4 regions of the Streptomyces sp. CNH287 genome follow, and region 4 is predicted to be linked to each of the others. Evidence: riboswitches for the same ligand, from Rfam matches in the RefSeq annotation. Region 4 holds a riboswitch; each other region holds the start of a gene.
What was found. Region 4 has a riboswitch for cyclic di-AMP ahead of H299_RS0101280 (LysM peptidoglycan-binding domain-containing protein). Riboswitches for the same ligand answer to the same signal wherever they lie in the genome.

Region 1 (2,190 bases), on a different contig from region 4:
ACCTGCCCGGTCTCCGTCATCACCTCGTCGTCGGCCTTCATGAACTGGCCGCGCACGATCTCCGCCTTGCCCGCCCGCCCGCGCAGCACGGACGCGGTGACGTTGAGCCGCTGCCGGCCGCCCTGGCCGCCGCCCTGCCCGCCCGGATGGCCGGCGCCTCCGGTGGGGCCGCCCAGGTGGTTGAGGCGCATGCTCGTGGACGCCGGCGACTGGTGCGCGGCTGTCAGCTGCGCCCACTCCTCCTCGAACGTCACTCGGTCCTCCTGCTCGATCGTTGCTGGCGCGAATTTCAGCGCGGCAGCCGGAACGTATCGACCCAGGGAGAACAGCAGATGAAGAACAGTGGGGCACTTCCTGAACGCGACGACGGATTCGCGAGGGTGACCGAAGCGGGGCGGAGAGTGACGCCGTCCCGCGTACGCGGCCCCCGCGCGCGCACCGGTCCGCTCCGGCGGCGGGGCCGGGGAGCGGACCGGTGCGGGTGTGCGCCGAGGGCGCGGGTGAACGGCTCAGCAGGCGGCTCAGTAAGGGCCGTTCACGTTGTCGATCGAACCGTAGCGGTCGGCCGCGTAGTTGCAGGCGGCGACGATGTTGGCGACCGGGTCCCGCTGGTCGTTGGCGGTGCCCTCCACGTGGTACGCGGCGAACGTCGGCTGGATCACCTGGAGCAGCCCGATGGACGGGGTGCCGTTCTGGGCGTTGATGTCCGTGTTGTTGATGGCGTTCGGGTCGCCGCCGGACTCGCGCATGATGTTGCGGTGGATGCCGTCGTAGCTGCCCGGGATGCCGTGGGCCTCCATGATCGACAGCGCCTCCTTGATCCAGCCGTCCAGGTTGTCCGCGTACGCCTGGTCGGAGGTCGCTGCCTGGTCGGCCGCGGCGGTCTCGCCGCCCTGCCCGGTGCCGCTCTGGGCGCCGGCGGGGGCGCCGGCCAGGGTCAGCTGCTGGCCGGGGTGGATGACGTCCGGGTTCTCGCCCAGGGCCTCGCGGTTGGCCTCGTAGAGGGCGGACCAGCCGCCCTCCACGTCGTGCGCGGTGGCGATCTTGTAGAGGGTGTCCCCGCCGACGACGGTGTACGAACCCGCCTCGCCGGACTGCTCCGAGGCGGCGGCCGGAGCCGCGGCCGGGGCGGACGCGGCGGCCGGAGCCGCGCTCGCGCTGCCCGCGGTGAGCAGCGGGGCGGCCAGACCGGCGCCACCGATGGTGAGCGCGACGGAAAGCCGGGAAATGTGCCGGGAAGTGAAAGCTGAGCGCGAACGCTTATGGCGGCCACGAGACATGGTGAGTTCCTCTCCGCCGCCTGCGAGGTGAGCTGTCGGATTCGGGCTGGAGATGCCCGGCCGGTCGCCCGTCGCGCCCGAGAGCGCCGGGTGTTCCGGCTTCACCCCAAGCCGGCTGCCGTGAAGCGCAGCGCGGCACTGACCTGGTTCCCCCGCTCCTGCCGTGGGTACTGCTGTGGTTCCCGGCACGGGCGGCAGGATTCGGCGACCCGATCGTGGGGCCCCTGCCATGAGTGCGGAGGCGAGGAAACGTAAACACAGCGATTTGGTGGAGGCAAGGTGCCGGAATGGGTGCGTCCGGAGTAATTCAAGAAATGCTCAACACTGTGCAGTGGATCATTTTCTGAGCGTGAGAGGCGGGCGCCCGCAGTATTTCCAAAAGGGCCGAGGAAAGGGCGACTTGGCGTTTCGGCGGATACCGGGCCGCGTGGTTCCGCCGAGTCGGTGTGACTCCGGACACGGCGCCTGCGGCCGGTTCCTTATATCGGGCTATTCGTGCCGTTCGCGCCCGTTGGTGGCCTTCCGTGCATTCCGGTGATTCCGTGTCCGCCGCGGGACGGGGGCCGTCAGTACATCGTGAGGTCGACCAGCAGGGCCCGGTGATCGGTGCCGGGGAGGTCCAGGAACTGGGCGTCGGCCGCCTCGAAGTGCTTGCTGAGCAGCACGTGGTCGATCTGCGCGCCCAGCGGCGGCGCGGTGGCCGTGGGCCAGGTGGGGGTGCGCGACTGGCCCTGGAGGCGGGCCGCGTCCCGCAGCCCGGTGTCCAGCAGGGCGCGGAAGGCGGCGTGGTCCTGGGTGGCGTTGAAGTCCCCGGCCAGGACCCGGGGACTGTCGGCGCGCGCGGCGGCCCAGCCGCGCAGCCGCCCCAGTTCGCGTTTCCAGGTGCCCAGCGAGCTGGGCTCCGGCGGCA
Region 2 (2,190 bases), on a different contig from region 4:
GGGCGCGGTGCAGACCCAGCTGCTGCTGGGCCGGATCGGGGCGGACCGCCACGACCAGGTCTGGGCGGCCCAGGTGCTGGGCACCTACTGCCTGGGCGGCACCCTCACCTCCCGGCTCGACCGGGTGCTGCGGGAGGAGAAGGGTTACACCTACGGCGTGCGCGCCTTCGGCCAGGTGCTGCGGTCCGCGCCGGACGGCACGGGCGCCGCGATGCTCGCCATCAGCGGCTCGGTCGCCACGGAGGTCACCGGGCCCGCGCTCGCCGACCTGTGGCAGGTGCTGCGCACCCTCGCCGCCGAGGGCCTGACGGACGAGGAGCGCGACGTCGCGGTGCAGAACCTCGTGGGCGTGGCCCCGCTCAAGTACGAGACGGCCGCGGCCGTCGCGGACACCCTGGCCGACCAGGTGGAGCAGCACCTGCCGGACGACTTCCAGGCCCAGACCTACGCGCGGCTCGCCACGACGGGCACGGTCGAGGCGACCGCCGCCGCCGTCAGCGCCTTCCCGGCGGACCGGCTCGTGACGATCCTGGTCGGTGACGCGGCGCAGATCGCCGATCCGGTGCGGGAGTTGGGCATCGGCGAGGTGACGGTGGTCTCCGGCACCTGAGCCTCGGACCCGGCGCCGAAGCCCGCGCGGCCCCCGCCGTCCCACCCGGGACGGCGGGGGCCGCGCCGGTTGTGCCGCTCGGGCGCCACTGTGGCGTACGCGACAAACAGCCGGATTCGTTTGGCAGTTCACCCCGGCCCGCTCTAGCGTCGGTCCGGCTGTGCATCAGAAGTGCCCGCGACCGCGGCCGACGTACAGCCATCGCCGAGTCCCCCACGGCGCGAGCCAGGGGAGCCGGGGACCCAACCATGAAGTCCCTGGGGTGAATCGGGCGGCCTCCCGCGAGGCGGCCTGTAGGAGACCTTCCTGCTCCGAACCCGTCAGCTAACCCGGTAGGCGAGAAGGAGGGAAAGGAGTACGCCGCCTCATGGCGTTCACCCGTGCCACGGGCAAGCACCGACGTCCGGCCCGCGCCTCTCGCACGAGGGCGCAGCTGGCCGGAGTGGCGGGCCTCGCCACCGTCGGCGTCGTCGGCTCACTCGCGTCCCCGGCGCTCGCCGCGTCCCGGCCCTCGCAGGCCCCGGCGCCCGACACCGCCCCGGACACCCCGGCTCCGGCGGACACGCCGCTGCCGCAGACGCCCGTGCTCGGCGACTACCTCGCCGAGTCGCTCGTCGAACAGGCCCACACCCAGGAGGACGCCGCCGCCCGGACGGCCGTCGAGGCCGCCGCGAAGGCGGAGGCGCGTCAGCGGGCCGAGCAGGCGCGGGAGCGGGCGGCGGAGCGCGCCCGGGAGAAGGCGGCCGAGCGGGCCGCCCGGTCCCGCCCGGCGGAGACGCGTGCCGCGCGCAGTGCCCCGCAGGAGCCGGCGGCGCAGCGCCCCGCGGCGGCCGGCGGCTACGTCCTGCCGGTGGCGGGCTCGTACGTCTCCACGCCCTACGGCGTGGGCGGCGGCATGTGGTCCTCGGGCACCCACACCGGGGTCGACTTCCACGCCGCCTCCGGCACCTCCGTACGCACCGTCGGCGCCGGTGAGGTGGTCGAGGCGGGCTGGGCCGGAGCGTACGGGAACAACGTGGTCGTCCGGCACCAGGACGGCACCTACACGCAGTACGGGCACCTGTCGTCCGTGGCGGTCACGCCCGGTCAGCAGGTCACCGCGGGCCAGCAGCTGGGCCTCTCCGGCAACACCGGCAACTCCCAGGGACCGCACCTGCACTTCGAGGCCCGCACGGGCGCGGAGTACGGGTCGGACATCGACCCGGTCGCGTACCTGCGCGGGCACGGCGTCGCACTCTGACCGGACCTGGCGCCTGACCTGACCTGACCGGCCCTGGAGCGTACGAGGGGCCTGCCGTGTGGACCGCGCCGGGGCGAAGTGCCCGGTACGGTCCACACGGCAGGCCCCGCCGGTCCGCCGCGGCTCAGACGGTCTCCGGCAGTTCCTCCAGGCCCTCGGCGACGAGCTTCGCCAGCCGGTCGAGCGCCACCTCCGCGCCGTCGGCGTCGGACGCGAGGATGATCTCCTCGCCGCCCTCCGCACCCAGGCCCAGCACACCGAGCATGGACGCGGCGTTGACCGCGCTGCCGTCGCCTTTGCGGACGGTCACGGGGATGCCCGCCGCGACGGCCGCACGGCA
Region 3 (2,190 bases), on a different contig from region 4:
GCTCGCGGAGGTGCCCGCCGGCTGCCCGGGACGGCTGCGGATCGTCAACCGCGGGCATCCCCCGCCGCTGCTGCTCGCCGAGGGCGCCGCCCGCTACCTGGAACCGTCCGCGCCCTCACTCCCGCTCGGCATGGCTGACCTGGCCCGCTGGCCGGACCGCGCGGACGAGGCGCGGCTGCCGCCGGGCGCGCTGCTGCTGCTCTACACGGACGGCCTGTCGGAGGCGCGCGACAACGGCGGCGAGTTCTACGACCCGGGCGGGCGGCTCCAGGGCCGCCGCTTCGGCCATCCCGAGGCGCTGCTGGACGCGATCGTCGCGGATGTGCGGGTGTTCACGGGCGGTGACTCGGGGGACGACATGGCGCTGCTCGCGGTGTGCCGCCGTCCCGGCGGGTGAGGCGGGCCGGGCGGGTTCGCCGTGAGGGTGACGCGCTGTAGGGGCGCGCGGTCGGCAAGCGGGCCTGACGTAAGGGCCGTACGGGCCGGACGCGGCTGACCAGGGGCGGCGCGGAAGGAGCGACGGTGTGAGGAAGGGATCTCGGCCGCCGACGGCTTGCCCCAATTGCCCAACACTGACAGCTAAGTCCAGGCCAATGGAGAGTCAAAAACCCGGGAACGACTTGGATTCTCAGCCGCAAGTCTATTAACGTTCGATAACGCAGCGCGGTCGTCACTGCCGTCACGAGAGACGGCACCGTGCGCCGTCGCCTAATCCCGCAAGTGCGGCATCGCGAGCAACCAGCACGCGATACCACCGCGCAGAGGGAGCCGGGGAACCACCACTTGGGGTGAATCGGACACGTCCCGCCCATGGACGCGCCCGTAGGAGACCTTCCTGCTCCGAACCCGTCAGCTAACCCGGTAGGCGAGAAGGAAGGAAAGGAGAGCGCCCCGAGTGGCGTCCAAGACGTATGCCCCCGAGCCCTCGTACGACCCGTACTACGAGGTGGACGACCGCGGTTACCGCTCCGGCGACAACTACGGCGGGTACGGCACGCAAACGCTCTCCGAGTCCCCGGCCCCGGCCTACGGCCCGGACCGTGACGACTCCCTCCAGGAGTGGAACCCGACCGAGGACTCCATCCGTCCCGTGCGGGGCCGCCACCGGGTGGCCAAGCAGCGCGGCGGCATGGCCCGCAGCGGAGCGGTGCTCGGCGTCGGCGTGATCGCCGCGGTCGGCGCCGGCGGCATGGCCTCGGCCAGCGACAAGTCGCCCGCCCCCGTCTCGATGCCGGACCTCTCCGTCATGGAGGACCTCCCCGGCGTCGGCAGCCTGGTCTCGGACGACGACGAGGACGCCTCGGACGAGACCGTCCAGGCGGCCTCCCAGGCCCCCCTCAGCTACGCGGCGCTCAGCACCACCGAGGCCGAAGCGGGTCAGACCGACCCGGGCGAGGCGCTGCGCGCCCGCATCCTCGAACAGGCCGCACAGCAGCAGACCGAGGCCGACCGCACCGCCCGCGAGGACGCGGCGGCAGCCGCCGCCCAGAAGGCGGCGGACGAGGCTGCGGCCAAGGTCACCGCCGAGGCGAAGGCGGAGGCGGAGCGCAAGGCCGAGGCCAAGCGCAAGGCGGAGGCGGAGGCCAAGCGCAAGGCGGAGGCCGAGCGGCTCGCCAAGCTCGCCGCCAGCTACACGCTGCCGACCTCCAACTACCAGCTCACCTCCGGGTTCGGCGCCGCGGGCGGCATGTGGCAGAACGACCACACCGGCCAGGACTTCGCCGCACCGACCGGCACCCCGGTCAAGGCGGTCCACAGCGGCACGATCAAGGAAGCGGGCTGGGCCGGCTCGTACGGCTACCGCATCGTGCTGCAGCTGGATGACGGTACGGAGATCTGGTACTGCCACCTCTCCTCCATGCAGGTGTCCGCCGGTGCCGACGTCAGCACGAAGGACGTCATCGGCAACGTCGGCTCCACCGGCAACTCGACGGGCCCGCACCTCCACCTCGAAGTCCTGCCCGGCGGCGGCGACGCGGTCGATCCGCTGGCCTGGCTGCGCGGCAAGGGCCTCAGCGTCTGACGCGTCCGGCGCGCCCGGTACGCCAGGCGCGCCCGGTACGTCCGGTACGTCCGCGGATGGGGTACGTATGGCGCGTCGGCTGCCGCCGCCCCGTCCGGACGCCCCGTCCGGACGCCCCGCGGCACCTGAACCACAGATCACGGCCCGACCCCCCACATCCCGTACAG
Region 4 (2,190 bases):
GGACACCATCGACCGGGCGGACGGGCTGGGCTGACGCCGGGCGGCCCGCCGCGGGGCGGGGCGGGCTGTTCGCCGCCTGCCGCGGGGCGGGCCGGGCCCGGACGGGCGCAGCCCGCGCCCCGGGGGGACAGAGCGCGGGCTGCGCGATCAGGGGCCACCGCGGGCCCGCCGACCCGCGGTGGCACCGGGCTCAGAGCGAGAGGCGCTGGCCCGGCATGATCAGGTCGGCGTCGCCGCCGATGACCGACCGGTTGTCCTGGTGGAGCTGCTTCCAGGTGGTGCCGTGAGCGTCGGCGATGGTGCCGAGCGTGTCACCGGACCGCACGGTGTAGTCGCCGCCGCCGGACTGCTGCTTGGCCGGCTGCTGGGGCTGCGCGGCCTGCGGCTCCGGCTGTGTCTCGGGCTGCGGCTGCGGTGCGGCCGGGGCCTTGGGCTGCTCGGCGCTCCCGCCGCCGCCCTCCTGGGCGCTGCCGGAGTCGCCGCCCGGGCTGACGTCCGCCGACGGGCCGCCCGAGGTGAGGCCCCCGGCACCCGCGCAGGCCCAGGCGCCCGGGCCCTGCATGGCGAGCAGCTTCTCGGCGACCGCGATCTGCGCTTCCTTGCTGGCCTGGTCGGCGCGCGGCGCGTACTGCGTGCCGCCCGCCGCGGCCCAGCTGGACTGCGAGAACTGGAGGCCGCCGTAGTAGCCGTTGCCCGTGTTGATGGACCAGTTGCCCCCGGACTCGCACTGGGCGACCTTCTCCCAGGTGTCGACCGAGGCGGCCTGGGCGCCCGTGGCGGACATCAGCGGCAGGGCGACGGCGGCACCGGTGACCCCGGCCAGCGTGGCGATGCGGACGGCCTTGGCCGGACGACGGTGACGGCCGCGAGCGGAAAAGAGCATGACGATCTTCCTCACCGACGCCTGCGAGGTGAGCTGTCGGACCCGGGCCGGATGAGTGCCCGCCCGTGCGCGGCTGCGCACGGTTTTCGCCCCTAGCCGCTCCCCGAAGGGCGCGGCGCTTACCTGGTTCCCCCGCTCCTGCCAACGGCGCTTGCGCGACGATTGCCCCCCCGGCCGCCGGCAGGATTCGGCGTGACGGCCCAGGGCGCCCGTCAGTTGACGAGCAGAGCGACCGTAAGCACACCTCCGCGACAGGTACAAAAACCGGCATCTGCCATCTATCGGCTCAACCGGAGGGCGGGAACCGGCGTCCTCGCAGGTGGTGCGCTCCACGGAGGAATGCGGCAGCCGGTCTGCGCGGCGGGTGGCGGGAGAGAAGCCTCACACCGTGGTACTACTCGCTCGGGCCCGACTCCGACCCAGGTACGGGGGGCGATGGATACCTGGGTGGCTGGCGGAAGATCACCCCGGCCGATTACTTTCATAGGGGTCCGGGGCGCCCGCGTACGACGCGAGCACCACCCCGCGCCCTCCAGCAGCACCGGCGCCGCCTGGCGCCACCACCCCGTATCACCTGGCAGCACCCGGCATCACCCGTTACAGACACCGCACGACCGCATATGAAGGGGCCCGCAGCGTGGCTGAGCAGCAGCTAGACACCGTCGGAGCGGAGGGCGCCACCAGCCCGCCGGCGGAAGCGGAGGCGCCGCCCGCGCCCGCCCACTCCGCGCGCGGCCTGACGAGCGCCGAGGTCGCCGAGCGCGTCGCCGCGGGCCAGGTGAACGACATGCCGGTGCGCTCCAGCAGGAGCATCGGCGAGATCGTCCGGGGCAACCTGTTCACGCGTATCAACGCGATCATGGGCGTGCTGTTCGTGATCATCATGTCCGTCGGCCCGGTCCAGGACGGCCTGTTCGGCGGCGTCATCCTGGCCAACACGCTGATCGGCGTCATCCAGGAGGTCCGCGCCAAGCGCACGCTGGACCAGCTGGCCATCGTCGGCGAGAGCCGCCCGCTGGTGCGGCGGGACGGCGTCGCGGTCTCGCTCACCGCCGAGCAGATCGTGCTGGGCGACGTCATCGAGCTGGGACCGGGTGACAAGATCGCGGTGGACGGCGTGGTGGCCGAGTCCGCCGACCTGGAGGTCGACGAGTCGCTGCTGACCGGTGAGGCCGACCCGGTGCTCAAGCAGCCGGGCGACACCGTCATGTCGGGCAGCTTCGTGGTGGCCGGCGCGGGCGCGTTCGCCGCCACCCGGGTCGGCCGCGACGCGTACGCCGCCCAGCTCGCCGAAGAGGCCAGCAAGT

Region 1: linked by a shared signal. The riboswitch ahead of H299_RS0103030 (LysM peptidoglycan-binding domain-containing protein) and the one ahead of H299_RS0101280 (LysM peptidoglycan-binding domain-containing protein) in region 4 are both predicted to bind cyclic di-AMP.
Region 2: linked by a shared signal. The riboswitch ahead of H299_RS0120310 (M23 family metallopeptidase) and the one ahead of H299_RS0101280 (LysM peptidoglycan-binding domain-containing protein) in region 4 are both predicted to bind cyclic di-AMP.
Region 3: linked by a shared signal. The riboswitch ahead of H299_RS0122570 (peptidoglycan DD-metalloendopeptidase family protein) and the one ahead of H299_RS0101280 (LysM peptidoglycan-binding domain-containing protein) in region 4 are both predicted to bind cyclic di-AMP.

What each region holds. Positions count from the first base shown of each region.
Region 1 covers NZ_AUKQ01000004.1:31,078-33,267, forward strand. Annotated here, with positions in the region: gene H299_RS31900 (hypothetical protein) at 1-254, opposite strand, end outside; gene H299_RS0103030 (LysM peptidoglycan-binding domain-containing protein) at 522-1,280, opposite strand; cyclic di-AMP (ydaO/yuaA leader) riboswitch at 1,283-1,465, opposite strand; gene H299_RS0103035 (endonuclease/exonuclease/phosphatase family protein) at 1,847-2,190, opposite strand, start outside.
Region 2 covers NZ_AUKQ01000020.1:42,198-44,387, forward strand. Annotated here, with positions in the region: gene H299_RS0120305 (M16 family metallopeptidase) at 1-610, shown strand, start outside; cyclic di-AMP (ydaO/yuaA leader) riboswitch at 803-964, shown strand; gene H299_RS0120310 (M23 family metallopeptidase) at 978-1,850, shown strand; gene H299_RS0120315 (HPr family phosphocarrier protein) at 1,975-2,190, opposite strand, start outside.
Region 3 covers NZ_AUKQ01000027.1:39,571-41,760, reverse strand. Annotated here, with positions in the region: gene H299_RS0122575 (PP2C family protein-serine/threonine phosphatase) at 1-397, shown strand, start outside; cyclic di-AMP (ydaO/yuaA leader) riboswitch at 735-882, shown strand; gene H299_RS0122570 (peptidoglycan DD-metalloendopeptidase family protein) at 896-2,023, shown strand.
Region 4 covers NZ_AUKQ01000003.1:304,841-307,030, forward strand. Annotated here, with positions in the region: gene H299_RS0101275 (YfbK domain-containing protein) at 1-34, shown strand, start outside; gene H299_RS0101280 (LysM peptidoglycan-binding domain-containing protein) at 191-883, opposite strand; cyclic di-AMP (ydaO/yuaA leader) riboswitch at 887-1,043, opposite strand; gene H299_RS31530 (HAD-IC family P-type ATPase) at 1,671-2,190, shown strand, end outside.